DNA from 4 places in the Akkermansia sp. N21169 genome. Region 4 is predicted to be linked to each of the others. Evidence: riboswitches for the same ligand, from Rfam matches in the RefSeq annotation. Region 4 holds a riboswitch; each other region holds the start of a gene.
The links. A riboswitch is a leader RNA that binds a small molecule or an ion and turns the genes downstream of it on or off. The one in region 4 is predicted to bind cobalamin.

Region 1 (4,568 bases), on a different contig from region 4:
CCAGTCAGGCACGAGTTGTTCCCAGAAGTCGAACAGGCCTTTTTTCATCATCCATTCTACCAGGAGCATCAAGGGCACCGTCAGAATCATCATGCGGAACAGGAGGGTACAGACGCGCTGGATGGTCTTGATCCCGGTTTGTCCCCAGGAAAGAGGGGCTTCGTAGGGGCTATCCGTGGTGCCTACTTCATCGGAATCCGTATTCGATTTCCCGGCCATCCTGCGTCTGTGCCAGAGAAGAACCCCCAGAATGAAGAGGAAGCCGAAGCTGAATTGCCCGCCAAAATAAAGTGCGCCGGGGATGCCCACGGCTCCGAGAACCGGGTACATAACGCGCAGGGAGTGCGACAGGTAGGAGAGGTAGCTGTTGGCCATGCCGCCGGCTATCAGCGTCGAGTGTTCGATTTTGCCTTCGGCATGGCTGCTGACGAGCATGCTGTTGGCTGCCGTGTTGGAATACAGGGCGGTGGGCATGGCGATGCTGACGATGGCGGGCAGGCGCATCAGGCGCGAGAATCTCCCGAGGATGTAGCCGAAAATCAAATGCCACTTGCGTGCTTCCGCAATGCTGCCGACCATGGCGGCGATAGACACCATCAACAGGAGCTTGCCAATAACGGAGGCTTTGCGCTCGACCTTGCTCCACCATCCTTTGTTGGTAGTAGAGGTGCTGTGCCGCTTCTTCATCATGCCGCCTTCACTGCCTTCAGCTTTTGGGGAGGCAGGGGTGGCGATGGTATTGGAGGCCGCCTTTCCATGCCTTTTGGGGGTGACGTTGGGAGAATCCGCTGTGGATGCTGCGGCAGGCGAAGGCATGTCCATTTCATCTCCCCTCATGTTGTTGCCGGGCGGCATCGTCTGGATCAGAATCAGCGAAGAAGCCAGTGCCAGCACGAGCCAGAACCACTGCCACGGACGTTTCCAGGGGGGTAGATGAGAGGCTTTTTTCATGCCTTTTTCACCATCATCAGGGAGAGGTATTCTTCGGGACGTTCCAGGATTTCTTCACCATTGTGGGAGATGAATTGTCCGGGCATGCCAAGGCGTTCGCCATAGACGATCCGGGTGCCGGGTTCATTGAGTACCCTGCGGATGAGAGCATTGCGGCTCCGGTAGGTTTTCATCAGCACCGTGGTTGAATTGGGCGGGAAGTCGAGCTGATCGACCATTTCCGCACGGAATGCCGGGATGACGCGCAGGCTTTCACCATTCTCCACAAGCACCGTTTGGGAGAGTGAAGAGAGCGTGCAATACGAGGTAATGCCCGGTACGACCTCCGTCTTCAATCCGGGCATTTGTGTCTGCAACAACTTGAGGATATATCCGAATGTGCTGTAGGTCATGGCGTCGCCCAGCGTGGCAAAGGCACAGTTTTTGCCTTCCTCCAGCTGTTGGGCAATAATCATGGCGTTGGCAGCGATGTGAAGCTCGCGATCCGTCTTGTCGCGCGACATGGAGAAGAGCAGGGGGACGATGGTGCCCTTGATGGCTCCCAGCGATTCGACAACGGAGGACGAAATGCTGGTTTCCGTGTTGGGCCCCGTTACTGTGAAGATGATGTCTACTTCCGCGAGAACCCTTGCGGCGCGAAGCGTCAGGTACTCTGGGTTTCCGGGGCCGATGCCCACGCCGTAAAATGTGCCGAGTTGCATAGATGTTTATTCTTTCATTCCTTTTTTGACGACCAGGATGTTGTCCGTCGTTTCGCGGGCGTGGCGCAGGAAGACATTACGGATGCCTTGCAGTTCGCCCAGTCCCTTGAGGTTCAATTTGACTTCGAAGCCCTCCTTCTTCAGGACGCTTGCCCAGGAGTCTTCTTCGTCTCCGGCGAGGTCATTCGTGGCGTGGTCGCCAGCAACGATCATGAAAGGTGCCAGCCATACGGTTTTGAGCCCCTGTTTCTGGAGCTTCTTCAGTTCGGCAAGGATGGAATCGAACCCCGTTGTTCCTTCGACTGTGGCCAGGAATGCCTTGGGATCCTTCCGGTGAAGCTCGGTTTGCACGGCAGCGAACACGAGGTCGGCGCGGCCTTCCTTCTGACCGTGCCCCATCAGAACAATGGCTTCGTCTGCCTTGCGTTCCTGAGGGAACTCCGTGAGGATGGCGGTGACCACTTCCTGCATATCGCGGTTGCTTTCCAGCAGGGGGCGACCGATCAAAACTTTTTCAAATGCCCCGGGATTGTGCTCCAGATAACGCTGAATCGTGCGTTCCATTTGGGAGAATTCTTCTCCGGCTGCCATGTGGAGCGACTGGACGCAGAGGGTTTTGACGCCTTTGTCCGAGAGCATTTTAAGGCTTTCCTGGATAGACGGAACAGGGCGGCCTTCTTTGGCGATCTTGTGGCGGATGATGTCGGAGGTGTAAGCCCAGGATGTTTTATCTGCCGGGAAACAGGTTGTGAGTGTTTTCTCCGTACTGGTGTAGGACGTCAAAGCTTTTTGATGGCTTGTTCCGAAGGCGACGATGAGGAGACCGTCCCGGTCGATTGGAGTCTGGGCGGGGAGCATGGAAGTACCAAGGCTGGCGGTGGCGAGGATGCAAAGGGTTTTGAAGAAGCGGAGGATCATGGTAAAATGGGATTCAAAGAACGGGTGTTTTACGAATAAAGAAATCAGACAAGGCAACCCCTCAATCATGAGGTGAAGACCCAGCAAAAAAATGTCGGTTGCAAAAGCCCTTAACCAACAACGGCAAGGTTCGTCAGCGATGGCGGTAGAGTCTGTGCCCAGGGTGACGGCGACAGGGCGAAACAAGGAGGTAAGCCCTTCTTCAGAAGAGTGTTTGGATCAATCATGCGTTGAATAGTCTATGTGGTCATAACGGATATTCGGACTCCGGGCTTCATTTCTTCTCTTCGCCTTCACCCCTTGCGGGACTGGCTTAAGCGTGTGACCGCCTTGAAGAGTCGTAACCCGATACCGCAGCGCGACTGTTTCCGGTTCTCACGGAATTCCCCGTTGCTTGGCGAAAGTGATAGAGAAATCATGCCTCCAAGTCAACTGTGTTGGATGGTATTTTCTTCTTTACAGGAAAAACAAAGCCGTCTCAAATGATGAAAACCATTTGAGACGGTTGGTGATGATTCGGAGCAAAGATGTTTTTACCTTCCCGTTCGCTGGAGGACGATGGCGGTGCGCGGAAGGAGGTAGAGAGAGAGCTTACCGTTGGCGGTGAAGTGGTGGATGGCGTTATCCTGACGCCCGAATCCGCCAAAGCGGAGATCATCGGTGTCAAGGATGATGCGCCATTCTCCTTCTTCATCAACGGGCAGGAGATAGTCGGGCAGGGCCTTGTCGCCGGACCAGTTGAAGATGAAGATCAATTTGCCCCGGCGGAAGGCGAGCACTTGGTTGGTTTCGTCGATGTTGAGAGGGTAGGCGTTGGAAACGGTCAGCAGGCGACTCTGTTCCGCCATATGCACCATGGCTTTATCGAATTCCCGGAGGAAGTCGAATTTCAGAGAGGGATTGTCGACAAGCGTCCATTGGCGGCGGCAGTATTGGTAGGACCAGTTGTTGCCTTCCCGAGGGAAGTCGATCCATTCCGGGTGGCCGAATTCATTGCCCATGAAGGTGAGCCAGCCTTCACCGCCGGCGGCGAGGGAAACGAGGCGGATCATTTTGTGCAGGGCGATGCCGCGGTCGACGACGATGCTTTTCTGATCTTTGCTCATGGACCAGTACATGTCGGCATCCATGAGGCGGAAGGCAAGGGTCTTGTCGCCGACAAGGGCCTGGTCATGGCTTTCGCAGTAGGCGATATGAGGTTCGCCATGGCGGCGGTTGGAGAGGGTGTACCACATATCGCCCATGCGCCACTCTTCATCCTTCTTTTCTTTGATGAGTTTGATCCAGTAGTCGGGGATGCCCATGGCGAGGCGATGGGTGAAGCCGATGCCTCCTTCGTCGATGGGGCGGCAGAGTCCGGGCATGCCGGACATGTCTTCCGCGATGACGATTGCTCCCGGCTTGACGGACTGGATGAGGGTGTTGGCGAGTTGAAGGTAGGCTACGGCATCGTGGTCGACGGAGGGGCCGAAGTAGGCTCCTAGGTTGTCGAATGGTTCATGTCCTCGGTGGAAGTAGAGCATGGAGGTGATTCCGTCGAAACGGAATCCGTCGAAGTGGAATTCATCCAGCCACCACCGTGCATTGGAGAGGAGGAACTGAATGACTTCGTTGCGTCCGTAATCGAAACAGCACGAGTCCCAGTCAGGGTGGTGTCCGCGTTGACCGGAGAGGAAATATTGTCCGCCGGAACCGTCGAAGTTGCTGAGCCCTTCGGCCTCATTCTTGACGGCGTGGGAGTGAACAATGTCGAGGAGGACGGCAATGCCAAGGCCGTGTGCCTTGTCGATGAGGTACTTGAGATCGTCCGGTGTACCGAATCTGGAAGAAGGTGCGAAAAAGGAGGAGACATGGTAGCCGAAGGAACCGTAATACGGGTGTTCCTGGATAGCCATCAGCTGGATGGTGTTATACCCGCCGTCGGAGATGCGCGGAAGGACATGGTCGGCAAATTCACGGTAGCTGTGGATGCGTTCTTCTTCCCCCGACATGCCGACA
Region 2 (4,568 bases), on a different contig from region 4:
AGCGACGATTGCGGGAAACCTGGTCGAGGTACGCGATGCTGAATTGGATATCCTGCTGGCCGACGGGAGGCGGGTAACGATTCCCCGTAAGATTTTGTCCGGAGTGGACAATGCCTATGCCGATGAATGGCTGCGCCGTTCTCGCGATGGGGAAGGACCTCCTCCGGAGGACCAGTTCCCTCAGCCGCAGCAAGTAACGGATACGAGTACTGACAAGAAGGTTGTGCCGACCAATTGGATGGATCCGTGGCCGAAAAAGTCGGGATATGATGGCGTCATTATGTTCAAGGTCCTTCAGCAGCTGGACGGGTACAGCGTCTATGAGTCCGATCATTTCCGGATAGAATCTCCCAAACCTTTGGATCGTACGGAGCTGGATGCCTTGTTCATCCGGTTTGAATCGGCTTTGGCCGCTTTGGCCGCGCTGCCGTTTAACCTTCGCTTGGCAATGGCTCCTCCGGTGCGGTATGTGATACGAGTTTCTTTCGACGATGCCGGCTGGAAAGAATCCGGGGGAGGCGACGGTGAAATGATCGGGGTTTCCGGTACACATTTTATCGTCCGCTTAAATAGGACGGATCCGGATTTTCCTGTTAGTATTGAATTGAGAAAGAGAGCGACGATTCCGGATTTTTCCTACTTGAAGCCCATCCATATCATGACCCATTGGGTCATGCAGTTCTTGGGCAAAATCTATTGGCTGAACGAGGGACTGGCTTCCTACATGGAGGTGATGCCGGAAAAGGAAGGCATGTTCGATTACGAACATGACATCGCTTTGTCGGCCCGTTCCGTTCCGCGTACAATCCGCAAAAGCAGTCTGTCCCTTCCTTCCTTGGAGAAGATTTTGACTCAGGAAGGTGCCCCTCAAGGTTCCGAACGGGACTTGATGAGGATGAAAGCCGGTGTTTTGTTGGTTACCGTGTTCTTTATTCGCATGGATCGTGGCGGAGGAGAAATGAAAAATCTGCGTCGTTACCTCCAGCAGATCCAGCGCGATGGAAAGGGGAATCCGGTTGAGTTGCTTCTCGATGGCAGAACATGGGAGGAATTGGAAAATGAGATAGTCGACGCATGGCGTCCTCACCGCGTAATCCTGAAATTCGACAGCAAGTGATGCCGGTGTCCGAATGCCATTGGCAACGGTTGGCATGCACGCAATTAAGCATTGATCGCGGACAGGAGGCATAGTAGTTCATCCGTATGATACGAAGCGTTCGCGGATGGTTGTTGTCACTGGGTATGGTTTGTACTGTCCTGGCGGTCGATTCATGTCCGGGAGCTGTTTCTGAACCACCTCCTCTGGATCCCGGGGTTTTCATCGGTGTTCCGTCTCTTGCTCCGTCCCGGGGCGAGGGTAGAGGGGCAGCCGTTGTGCCGGCCTCGGAAAATATTCCGACTGCGGAACCCGTAGCGGAGGAGAATATCCCGACTGCGGTGCCGGTATCCCCCGAGGAGCTGGCTCCAGCCAATACTCAGGCCGTCCAAGTGCCCGTTATACCCAAGGCATCCCAAATCCCGGTGGATCAGAACAAGACTCAGGTTGCCATCCTGTGCTATCATGATTTTAGCGAGGAAAAACCTGTGACGGAGATGCGTATTCGTACCTCTGTTTTCCGTCGTCAGATGCAGGCATTGAAGGATGCAGGCATGCCCGTTATTACCCTGAAAGAATTCAGGGAATGGAAGAATGGCGACCGTCGCCTTCCGGAGTATTGTGTGATGATCACGGTCGACGATGGCTGGAAAAGCCTCTATACGGACGCCTTTCCGGTGTTGAAGGAAATGGAATTTCCGTTCACGGTGTTTCCCTATACCAATTATTTGACTGGCCGGGGGGCGTCGTTGAGTATTGAACAGGTTAAGGAAATGGTGCGTGCCGGGGCTACTCTCGGAAGCCATTCCACAAGCCATCTCTACCCCTCGGCATGGAAGCGAGTCCAGCGTAAGGGGCAGGAAGCCTATTCCACTCTGATCGACCGGGAAATCGGCAAGTCTCGGGAGTGGCTGCAGGCCAATTTTAATGTACCGATTGAATTCTACTGTTATCCCGGAGGGTATCATACGCCGGAAATGATCGAAAAACTGCCGACATACGGTTACGTGGGCGCTGTGACAGTCGTCCAGAGGAAGACCTTGCATGAAACGGACAATTGGCAGATTCCCCGTTACGTCGTATTTGGCAACAATCCGAGGATTTTTGCCAATGCCGTGACGTTCCATCCTTTGGGAGAATCGGGGGCTTCGGGGGTATCCGATTCCGGGGCAGGAAGCATATCGGTTGCCTCCATGTCTTCCTCATTGCTTCCTCCTCCTATGCAAACTGTTCAGCCTACTGCCAATGCCGTGATTGCGGATCTAGCTCCCGTCATATCGATTGATTTGAGTAATGAACGGGATGTAAATCCGGACTCTATTGTGATGATGATCAATGGATTGGGTAAAGTTCCCGCTTCCTATGATCCCGTCCGGAAAATGTATTCCTGGAAAGCGAACCGTCCGTTCCGTGTCGATACCGTGACCGTGTTCGTATCCTGGAAAACCTTCTCTTCTTCCCAGCCGCAGAGTGTCCGGTGGCAATTCGGTGTGTCGGAACCCAAGTCTCATTATGTGCCGGCAAATGTTGTAAAGTAACACTCTCTTCAATTTTCAATTTGGTGTTGACCTTAGGAATAAAATTGTGTTGATTGCGGGCATGGATTCGCCATAGAGCGGATCACAGACTTCTATGTTCAATTTTCAATTTGGTGTTGACCTTAGGAATAAAATTGTGTTGATTGCGGGCATGGATTCGCCATAGAGCGGATCACAGACTTCTATGGAAGCCCGTGGCACGGGCAGGCAATAGATGGGGAATACCGGTGAAAATCCGGAGCTGTACCGCAACTGTAAACGGAAGCATGCTTCCGTAAGCCAGAAAACCAGCCATGGGAGTTGTCCTATTTGACCGGCGAAGTACCGGTTTTAAGGCGTTACAACTATGATATGCTATAGAAAAGCACTCGAAATGGGTGCTATTGCTGTCGGTCTGGCCCTTGTGGCTTCAGGCCAAGTCTCTCTCGGAGCGAATGCTGACAATCAGTCGGCAACCCAGCCAGCCGGTGCTCAGGAGCAGAAAACTGTACCTGCCCAGACTGTCGCTGTCTTACCGGAAATGACTGTTTCCTCCCATTATGTAGGAGTGCCATACACGTCTTCCGGCGTCTCTGTGAGTATTATTGATCCGAAGGCTTTCGAAGAACGCGGGATTGAAACTCTTTCCGGCGCCCTTGCCCGTACTCCTGGCGTGTATATGCTGGAAGACGGTAGTATCGGCCAGCGCGGCTCCATGGGATACATGACTGTTCGCGGCGTTAATTTGGCTGGCGGTACATCTTTGATGATCGACGGCATGCGCGTATCCGATGTGCGTAATGCCATGTCGTACGACAGTCTTGGTTCCGGCCCGGGACAACTTTATGGCCAGGGTAGCCTCTTTGACTTGGGTGGCGCGGAACTTGTCAAAGGACCTCAAGGGGCCGTCTACGGCAACAACTCGTATGCCGGCGTTTTGGCTCTTTCTACACCGGAAGGATCGGGCAAACCCTCCCTTTCCATTTTCAACGAGGCTGGTTCTTTTGGTTCCTATACGGGAACGGTGACGTCTCAGGGCAAAATCAAAAAACTGGGCTATTTTGTAGGAGTCGGTTTTGAAACGACCGAAAACGATCTTCATTATTTGGGGGCTTCCGGTCCTTATGCCTACCCCAATCCGGGACAAGCCAATAATTACGGTGATTTTCGCCAATGGCAGGAAGCTCTGCGCCTGACCTATGATATTAACAAGGACAACAAGTTGAGCTTGACCTACCGCCGGATGGATTCGCAATTGGACAATCCGAGTTTAGTCTATGGAGCAACAGGTTCGACTGTTGAGCGCGACCGTTTCGATATGCGCAGCAACTTGTTGACTGCAACGTTGGATTCCAACATCAACAAGATCTGGTCGACTACCTTCATGATGGGGTACTATGACCGTCATTTTAAGGATAACCTGATCGACGGAAACTCCTGGACGGATCACAGCAAGTTTCAGATGGAATGGCGTAATGCATTGACGTGGAATAGGGAATGGAAAACAATCCTTGGCATGGCCTGGGATCGTACGGATTACAGCTGTTTGAATAATTACGTCGATATCGACGAAATGGAGAGCAATCTCGCCTGGTTTGCCGAACAGATGTGGTCTCCGACCCGTTATCTGGATTTCAGTGCCGTCGGCCGTTTGGAACACAGCACCATCTGGAACAACAATGCTACATGGCGTTTTGCCGGATCATGGAAAGTAAACGGCCGTGAAGATTCTCCGACTCGAATTTTCGGTTCCGTTGGTTCCGGTTTCCGCGCTCCTTCCGAATGGGAACGCTACGCGAATTGCAATATAGGAGGCTGGCCGTATATCGGCAACCCTGATTTGAAAATTTCCCGTTCCCTTGGCGGCGATCTGGGCATTGAACAGCGTCTCGTCAAGAACCATTACCTGACGGTTACCGGTTTCTGGACGCGTATTAATGACATGATCAATTCCA
Region 3 (4,568 bases), on a different contig from region 4:
GTCGGTACCGGCGAGGATTTTGCCGGAAAGCAGGTAGGAAAGCGTGTAATCGTCTGGGTTGAACCCATTGATCAGCTGGGAGAATAAGGCTTTTTGACCGTCGAAAATCTGCTCGGCGTTGATATACCATGTAGTATCACCCGTATTTGCGATGGTGGTGCCCAATCCGGCTCCGGCATCGGCTGTGACGGTGATGCTGCTGCTTAGTCCGGTGGAAACGGGAGTCAGGATACTGCCGAAAAGGATCAGGTTGCCTGTTGTAAATGTTTGTCCGTCAGATACGTGGATTGTTCCCGTACTGTTGATGGTTCCTTGGTTGGTGATACTTGCTCCGTCGCACAGGAATGATAGATCGGAGGAGGTCAGCGAGGAACCGACTCCAATGTTCAGTTCATTGACCAAGTCTCTTTGTCCGGTGATTTCCCAGTGGGCGGGGGTATGATCCGCTCCTACAGCCATTCGAACATAGGAAACGGTATCGCCACGATTTTCAGCCATGTTGATAGTTGTTCGGATGTCGTAGTCGAAAACACCCTTGGAATCGGTCGTGCCTCCCAGGAGATTGATGGCATCCTGGCCGTCGCCGGATCCTCCCAGTTCGACAATGCCGTCAATTTGGGCACCGGCGTGGAGTGTCAGGATATCCGCCAGGTTGTAGATGTTCAGTTGTCTGCTGGCTGCGTCGATTATCTGGCCCGATGAAGCGAAATTTTGCTGGTAACAACCGCTGAACAAGGCATAAACTTTGTCGGAGCCCTCTGCTCCCGTGGCGGAGATTTGGGCATGTTCGCCAATTTCCGTGGTAATACCAAGCCCCATAATTGCGAAGGAATAATCCCCTCCTGTTGTAGCCCGGACGGTCCCGTCAAGTTTCCCAGTTGTAAGGCGCCCATGGGAATATATGGCATATGCGGCGGCTTTGTCCGAGGAGGAAGCCGTGATGGAACCGTTGATTCCGAGATTTCCCATGGTGACGCTGCTTTCGGAATATATGGCTCCGGAGATGCCGGAGACTGCCGATGTAGAAATGTTGCCATTGACGGATCCAATTTCCAGTGTCGCGATAGTATTGACAGCCATGGATCCGCCGTCTTTACCCGTGAAGAAGGCAAAAGCATCCGCTCCCGCACTTTCAACGGTCAGACTGGAGCCTTCCCCGAAGTCTCCGGTGATAATACCCCATTGAGCGGCAAGACCAACGGCGGAAAGGCGCTTGGATATATCTTCGCTCTTGGACTGTACATGAATATGGCCGTCCATATTGCCCAGTTTGTTGACGGTAATGATACCGGGCATATCGCCAACGGTGATGTCCCCCAAGACCAGGAAACCATAGGAAGCGCTTAGAGCGCAGGCTTCAAACCCCCCGGTTTGTACGGAAATGTTGGATGTCGATGCGATGGATCCGATGACAAGATTACTGCGGATGGTCGAGTCATTGCTCAATGCCGTCAAGGCATAGGCAACATTGCCGGTTTCCGATGTGACGGAGATATTTCCTGCAATGGCGTTCTTGATAGTTAAACCGGTTTTGGCATACATGCCGTATGAGGAGAAATTGCCCGTGACGTCAATGTTGCCCGTACTTCCGATGGAATCGAGGGTGATATCTCCCGTTTTAGCCCACAGCCCGTAAACTGTCGTGCCATGGCCCAGCACTTTGACGGTACCGTCGATGGAGCCGGTAATACCTATGCTGCCGTTTTCGGTGGAGATACCGTAGAGGCGGCCCGCCTTTTCCGGTTGGGGGGTGGCAACGATGATTTTCCCGCTAGCCTGGATGCCTCCCAGGGCGATATCTCCGGATTTGGCGTAAATTCCATAGCCGTACGCGGAGGCACCGGTAGTTTCGTTGTTGACGCTTGCGGTGATGGCTCCGGCTATAGAATCCCGGATGGAGATCCCGCCCGAGGTTGTAGCGATGGCATAAGCGTAGTTCCCGGATACTGAAGCACTGATCGATGCACTGGACGTGATGGTATCAATACTGATGGCACTGGAGGCACTGATCCCATAGGCATAATGTGCGGACGATGTTGCCGAAATGGTCGAACTGATCGTACCGATGGGTTGGGTATACCCGTAAGCTGTTATTGGAGAGGAATAATTTCCTGCTCCATCAACTACTAGCGGGGAGGTGATATCTTCTGCATGGGCAGACACGACCATGCCGGAAGCGGCAAGGGACAGGGCTAGTCCGCAGAGGATAGTTCTGGCACTGCGGCGGGAATGACTGGGCATTCCGGAGGAGCAGGCCGGTTCGTTCCCGAATGGGTACGAAGATGCGTCGTTGCCTTTCAGGGAAGGTAACCCGTCATGATGAGCTTCAAGCAAGTGAAGCGCTGGAGTATAATTCATGGTTTGGTCTAGACTGCCGGAAAACCCGCCGGCGGTTAGTAATAACTCTCAGGCTGGCGATCTGGCTTCATGAATTCCTTGGCATGGAACCCACATACAGTGGCGGTACCGCTCCGGATTTACACCGGATTCCCCATCTATTCCCTGTCCGTGCGACGGACTTCCCAGAGAGGAATGTCATGATAACGGATTTGACATCCGTTACAATCCTAAAGTAGAGAATGTATTATATTGCTGATTGTGAGTGATATGCGGGAATATGAATCATGCTGGACTATTTCCGGGAAATAGAATGGTAATTTCCGTGATATCCTGTGATTAAACCATGCGCAGGCTTCATCTGGCGGATGTCAAATACGCCCTCCAATCCAGCTGCCGTCAATTCCTGGAGAGGAATTGAAACCGGGAAATTTCTTCCAGAGACATGATATGCTCAATGCCACAGGCAACTTCATCCGCACGCGCTTCTTCCATGTCCATCTTGCTCATAAGAAATTCTTTCACCATGTTGTGGCAAGAGATGACGCGATCGGCTTGTTTCCGGCCTTCCCGGGTGAGCGTGATGGGGCAGTATTGTTCGTATGCCACCAGTCCCCGTTCTTTTAGTTGTTTCATGGCAAGCGAAACAGAAGGTTTTGTAACGGTCAACGCGTCGGATATATCTCCTACCGTGGCACATCCTTTTTCCAGCTCAATGTGGCGGATTGCTTCCAGATAGTCTTCCAGGCTGTTGCTCAGTTCCAGTGTGGAGATTTTTTTGCGCATGAGAACAAGTGTTAGGTTTATCTAACAACACTAGGGATCGAGACACTCGAAGTCAATTTTTTCTTCTGAAATCCATCTGAATATCGATGGAAACCGATCTTTCAAATGTCTTAAATTAGATTGAACTAATTTTTATTTCTGGAGAATTTTACTGCATGGATTACATATAAATATTTAATAATAATGGTATTATGTATTTGAAAAGAGAAGGGCGATCAAGGGTGTTTCAGAGGGGGGGCGAGGAAAAGAGTTGACTAAATGTTAGTCAAAGCTAACTTTGCTGTGTTGCGTGACTCCTTCTCATGCGAAATCCGGGAAATTGCTGCTTTCGGTCTGATGCGGTGGAACCGGGTCAGCCATCCAAAGGGTGGATCGTGAGGAGGAGGAGCATAAGCGGCAAATACTATCAAAGAAACAGCACGAACTATGAAGACTAGCTACCTGATACCCGCCCTGATGACCTGTTCCGGCCTTTGCATGGTCGGCTTGGCATCGGCAGCCGTTTCCGACGTCGCTCCGGTAGTGGAGGCCCCCACCGAAGGCAAAGGCTCCATTCTGAATGACATTGATTTGTTCGGAGATGAATATGGCGATGAGAGTACGCCCATACCCAATGATGCATTGACCAGGGCATTGACGGATTTGCACAAGAGCGCCTACGAGAAGGCTAGGTTGCAATTTGTGCTGGAGCAGGCATTTCTGTATACCCGGGGGCAGCATTCAGCACCGGAAACCGCATCTTCCCAGAGCTGGTATAAGTTGCACGCACAAGCCGGTTTGCAATTAATTTCTTCCGACCGTCACCAGGGCACGTGGATCAAGAGCGAGCTTTCCGGTTCCGTGGCTATGAACCGTCACACGCATCGTACGACTCTTGACGATTCGTGGGGAGCAAGTGGTCCTGCCAATTGCGACGTTTTCGAGGACGGGTATTTTTACATTCCCGAACTTCTTCTCACCCAAGGGTTTCTGGATGGACGTCTCGTCATTATGGGAGGTATTGTCAATCAAACGAATTACTTTGACGCCAATACCTATGCCAACAGTACGTTCGGACAGTTCGGCGGGGCGCCTTTCGTGAATAACCAGGTGCTGCCTTTGGGGGATTCCAATTTCGGTTTTGTGACGCAATACCAGTTTAACGAGAATTGGTTTGTCCAAATTGGCGGCAACATGATGGATAATGAACCGCAACGCAATCCCTTCCACAATACACGGGGCGATTGTTTCAATGTGATTGGTGAAATTGGCTGGACGCATGAGAAGGCCTTAGGCATTGGAACGGGAACCTACCGTTTGCAACCGTTCATGTTCCATGCGGATGGCGAGAATCACGGAGGCGTCGCTTTGAACCTGGAACAGGATCTCGGTGACAGCCCTTTTGCTCTATTTGCTCGTGCCGGATGGTGCAGTGCGGAAGTTGGCAATGTCTGCGGTGCGGAAGT
Region 4 (4,568 bases):
ATCAATGCTCGGAAAGGACAAAGTATCAAATATCTGTTGGAATACTCGAATAATACCATGCCTTTTTTTGATCAATTCGAAAATTTGTACTCTATAGAAATGAGTAAACTGGAAAACAAGTATGTTGCCTCCTTAAAAAAACTCCAGCAGAATTATGTAAAAAATAAGGATTTCGCATCAGTTTCCCTCATCCAGAAAATACTCAAAGAACCAAATGTTCCTCCTCAAATAGATGAACTTCCAAAAAACATATTACATTTTGTCAAAGAATATACTAATCAGAAACATCAAATTAAAGAACAGATTAAGCATTCATATTTGAAAAAACTTCAACAGATTCAAGCCCAATGTGCTAAAAAACAACAATTGGAAAAAATTATCGAAATTCAAAAAGCAATCAAATTCGTCAATCAAACATCCCCTTCCGAACTCTTTACGGATACGAACGAGGAATAAGAATTTTCTTAAGGCAAGTTAAAATATGAACACATGTTTAATCCTATGATTGATTTAGCGAAACGATTTTTCATCATCTTTATTTTACTCTTTGCCATAGCGATATCCGATGCTGCGGTAACCGTTTATTCATGGAAATACACACCGGAAGGAGCACACATTAACGCAACTGGATGGGATATGACCTTCACATACAAACCCGGTGACGATTATGCTAGTTTTGGCGCCGGCACTATACCGTTTCATACAAAATTGACCGACTTCCCCGCTAATTTTACTGTCAGCTTCGACGTAAAAAGCCTCTCCTGTGCCAACTCGAATGGGAAAACGCTTCTGAGCTTGTATTCCAATAATAATTACTACAGTTCCGATACTCATTCTCTCCAATTGCAATTCAACGACCAAGGGAAACTTTATTTCTACAATATGATCAATGGCGCCGTGTCCTTTGGAGGAGAAGAAACCGGAAATGTCAAATTCATCGATACTGGTTTGACCAGTCAGGATCTTCAGTCGGACAAATGGATCAAATTCTGCATCGTTTCCGATTTGTCCGCACATACTCTTTCCATCTACGTCAACGGTTCCATGGCTGGTTCCATCACAAACTGGAACCCGAAACATCCGGCCCTTACTGGCGCCCAGTTCGGTCAAGCATTCGGAAAAGTCCATACCATGAGCGGCACGATAAAAATCAACAACGTCAATTTCTACAACGATGCCGTTCCGCCAGGTTCTCTCTTCGCCGACATGCCGCTCATGCCGGAGTTCTCAAAAATGTTCCATTCGCGCAGTGACATCCTGAGAAACAAATACATCGCTTCTCTCCAGAAAATTCAGCAAAAGTACGTCAAGAAACAGGACTTCGCCACCGTTACACTGATCCAGAATATCGTCAAATCTCCTGATTCTCCGGTCAAGGAAGAAAAGCTTCCCCGGGAAGTTCTCCGCCTTGCCACGGCCTACACAATTCAGAAAGAGCAACAGGGAGAACAAATCAAGAAGGCTTATTTGAAAACAATTCTCCAGCAACAAGCCCAATATGCTCAGAAGAAGCAATTCGACAAAACCGTCGAAATCCAAAAAATAATAAAAACAATTGAGGACACGGAGCCTTCCCTTCTCTTTTTCAAGACGCCATCGAAAGAGGACTCTGCTGTACCGAACAAGCGTTGACCCATTTGAAGTGAATTTTCATCCCTATCCTACGCCCGAATTATCCGGTTGTTCATACTTCGATAAAACCGCCAAATGCGCCTCACACAATTCAAGTCAGGTTTTCTCTATAAACTACAATATATTGTATGCATGATAATATTTACATACAAAATGAGAAAATTCTCTTGCATCCTCGCGCTTGATTGATGTAGAAACCGCTCCAGCACAGGTAACGGAAGACGGTGAAAATCCGTCGCGGACGCGCCGCTGTAACCGGTTGATCCCGGAGTGGACACTGCTCCCGAGAGGAAGTGGGAAGTTCATCCCGAAAAACATGGTCAAGAACCGGAAGCCAGAAGACGACCTGGGCAACCATAGTATCACCATCTCGCGAAAGGATGCGCGTACGAATCGGAATTCCGGCAACCGGTCGGCAAAGGCAATCTGAATGGATCCTCCAAGCTATCCCCACCTCCGCAATTCTTTTTTGTATTTGTTTTCTTTTGTACCCGCCCCATCCCCTTCCCGGGGATGTCGTGTGTACATGCCGCGCGATGCGTCTCTTACGCCACCTTCAAATATCTGCGCCGCATGGTCTCCACAATCATCAAAAGAAACGGTAAATCCGAGAGCTTCCAAGGATACAAGATCGAGGAAGCAATCCGGAAAGCCTTCCACAGTTCCGGGACAAAATATGACGATTTCGTCTATGTCCGAGTCCTCGCATCGCTGGGTTCCCGTGAATCCGTGACCGTAGAAGAAGTCCAGGATCTGATCGAACGAACCTTGTTCAAGTGCGGATGTTTCGAGACGGCTCGTTCTTTTATCACCTACCGTTTCCTGCACAAGATGCAGCGAGAACAAATAGGAGGCATTTACCACGGCAATACTTATGTCGATTGCAAACAAACCGTTGAAGAATACATCGGACGGACGGACTGGCGCATCGCGGCCAACTCCAACACGACCTATTCCAATGCCGGCCTGATCAACAATACCGCCGGCAAGGTCATTGCCAATTACTGGCTCGACCAAGTGTACTCGGAAGAGGAAGGAGCAGCCCATCGCAACGGTGACTACCATATCCACGATCTGGATTGTTTGACAGGCTATTGTGCCGGCTGGAGCCTGCGGAATCTTCTCAACGAAGGGTTCAACGGCGTCCGTTCACGAGTGAACAGCCGCCCCCCGAAACATCTGAAGGAAGCTCTCGGACAAATGGCAAACTTCCTGGGAATCCTCCAAAGCGAATGGGCGGGAGCCCAGGCTTTCAGCTCCTTCGATACCTTCCTGGCTCCCTATGTCTTCAAAGATCAACCCTCGTTCCAGGTCTTGAAAAAAGCCATACGGGGATTCGTTTACAACCTGAACGTGCCATCTCGCTGGGGACAGTCTCCCTTCACCAATGTAACCATCGACTGGACGGTACCCCGTGACTTGCGCGAACAAGTCCCCTTCAGCGGAGGTAAACACCTGCTTGAAGGAATCAACGATCCCCGGCTTGACGCTCTTGCCCGGGAACGAGGGGCTGAATCTCCGGAGAAGATGACGTTCAAACATTTCCAGCCTGAAATGGACCTGATTAACAAAGCTTTCTACGAAGTCCTCACGGAAGGGGACAGCACCGGACAACCGTTCACCTTTCCCATCCCTACCGTCAACATCACGGAAGATTTCGACTGGGACAACCCCAATGTCCCCCTACTCTTCGAAAATGCCGCCAAGATAGGTTCTTCCTATTTCCAGAACTTCATCGGCAGTCAATATACCCGTGACGAAAACGGCAATAAAATTCCCGATGAACGCGCCTACAAACCCGATGCCGTAAGATCCATGTGCTGCCGCCTGCAGCTCGACCTGAGAGAACTGCTCAAGCGCGGAGGAGGCCTGTTCGGCTCTGCGGAAATGACGGGCTCCATCGGCGTCGTCACTATCAACCTGGCCCGCCTCGGCTACCTCTACAAGCAAAACAGGGAAAACCTCTTCAAACACCTTTCCCGGCTCATGGAACTGGCCAAATCCACTCTGGAAAAAAAACGCACATTCATTCAGGAACTCTATGACCGCGGACTCTATCCCTATACCCGGCGCTATCTGCCCGGATTCCGCAACCATTTCTCCACCATCGGCGTCAACGGAATGAATGAACTCCTGAGGAATTTCTCCAACGATACCATGGACATCAGCACCGGCCAAGGCATTGCCATGGCCCGGGAAATCCTGGAATTCATGCGGGATAAAATACGCCTCTTCCAAGAGGAAACCGGCAACCTCTACAACCTGGAAGCAACCCCGGCCGAAGGCACCACGCACCGCTTCGCCCGCGAAGATGCCAAGCGCTATCCGGATATTATCCAGCAAGGCCCCGTCGGGAAACGGTACTACTCGAACAGTTCCCAACTTCCCGCCAATTTCACGTCCGACCTCTTCCAGGCCCTCACCCTCCAGGATGACCTCCAATGCTGCTACACGGGAGGCACCGTCTTTCATATGTACATGAATGAAGGAATCAGCTCCCCCGAAGCCTGCCGAGACCTCGTTCGCAAAGTACTCACCAACTTCCGCCTCCCCTACCTGACGGTTACCCCCCTCTTCTCGGTATGCTCCCGCCACGGATACCTGCAAGGGGAACACGAATACTGCCCCTACTGCGACGAAGAAATCCTGGCCAGGCATGCATCGGACACTGCCGATACCTTGGACTGAATCCCTCCTCCGATCCAATTCCCCCTTACCCCTAACCCAAAAACAATCACCATCATGAAACAAGAAGAAATACTAGCCCTCCACACGGAAGAACGCACCCGCTGCACAGTTTACACCCGAGTCATGGGCTATCACCGCCCCGTGGAAACATTCAATGCCGGCAAACAGGGAGAATTCCACGACAGAAAGCACTTCCTGGAACCCATCCCACAACCGGATACCTGTTCCTGCCAATCTACCAGGAACGC

Region 1: it holds a riboswitch for cobalamin, as region 4 does, so the genes downstream of both, QET40_RS11135 (sirohydrochlorin cobaltochelatase) here and QET40_RS06240 (ribonucleoside triphosphate reductase) in region 4, are expected to answer to the same signal.
Region 2: it holds a riboswitch for cobalamin, as region 4 does, so the genes downstream of both, QET40_RS06555 (TonB-dependent receptor) here and QET40_RS06240 (ribonucleoside triphosphate reductase) in region 4, are expected to answer to the same signal.
Region 3: it holds a riboswitch for cobalamin, as region 4 does, so the genes downstream of both, QET40_RS03685 (autotransporter outer membrane beta-barrel domain-containing protein) here and QET40_RS06240 (ribonucleoside triphosphate reductase) in region 4, are expected to answer to the same signal.

Annotation. Positions count from the first base shown of each region.
Region 1 is NZ_JARWNC010000041.1:117,550-122,117, reverse strand. It holds gene QET40_RS11145 (hypothetical protein) at 1-951, opposite strand, end outside; gene cobI (precorrin-2 C(20)-methyltransferase) at 948-1,652, opposite strand; gene QET40_RS11135 (sirohydrochlorin cobaltochelatase) at 1,659-2,570, opposite strand; cobalamin riboswitch at 2,804-3,005, opposite strand; gene QET40_RS11130 (alpha amylase C-terminal domain-containing protein) at 3,104-4,568, opposite strand, start outside.
Region 2 is NZ_JARWNC010000038.1:6,783-11,350, forward strand. It holds gene QET40_RS06545 (hypothetical protein) at 1-1,117, shown strand, start outside; gene QET40_RS06550 (polysaccharide deacetylase family protein) at 1,204-2,634, shown strand; cobalamin riboswitch at 2,813-2,945, shown strand; gene QET40_RS06555 (TonB-dependent receptor) at 2,981-4,568, shown strand, end outside.
Region 3 is NZ_JARWNC010000032.1:44,142-48,709, reverse strand. It holds gene QET40_RS03685 (autotransporter outer membrane beta-barrel domain-containing protein) at 1-2,358, opposite strand, end outside; cobalamin riboswitch at 2,392-2,542, opposite strand; gene QET40_RS03680 (metal-dependent transcriptional regulator) at 2,737-3,123, opposite strand; gene QET40_RS03675 (carbohydrate porin) at 3,550-4,568, shown strand, end outside.
Region 4 is NZ_JARWNC010000037.1:120,612-125,179, forward strand. It holds gene QET40_RS06230 (LamG domain-containing protein) at 1-456, shown strand, start outside; gene QET40_RS06235 (LamG-like jellyroll fold domain-containing protein) at 637-1,632, shown strand; cobalamin riboswitch at 1,849-1,975, shown strand; partial or broken gene QET40_RS06240 (ribonucleoside triphosphate reductase) at 2,206-4,521, shown strand.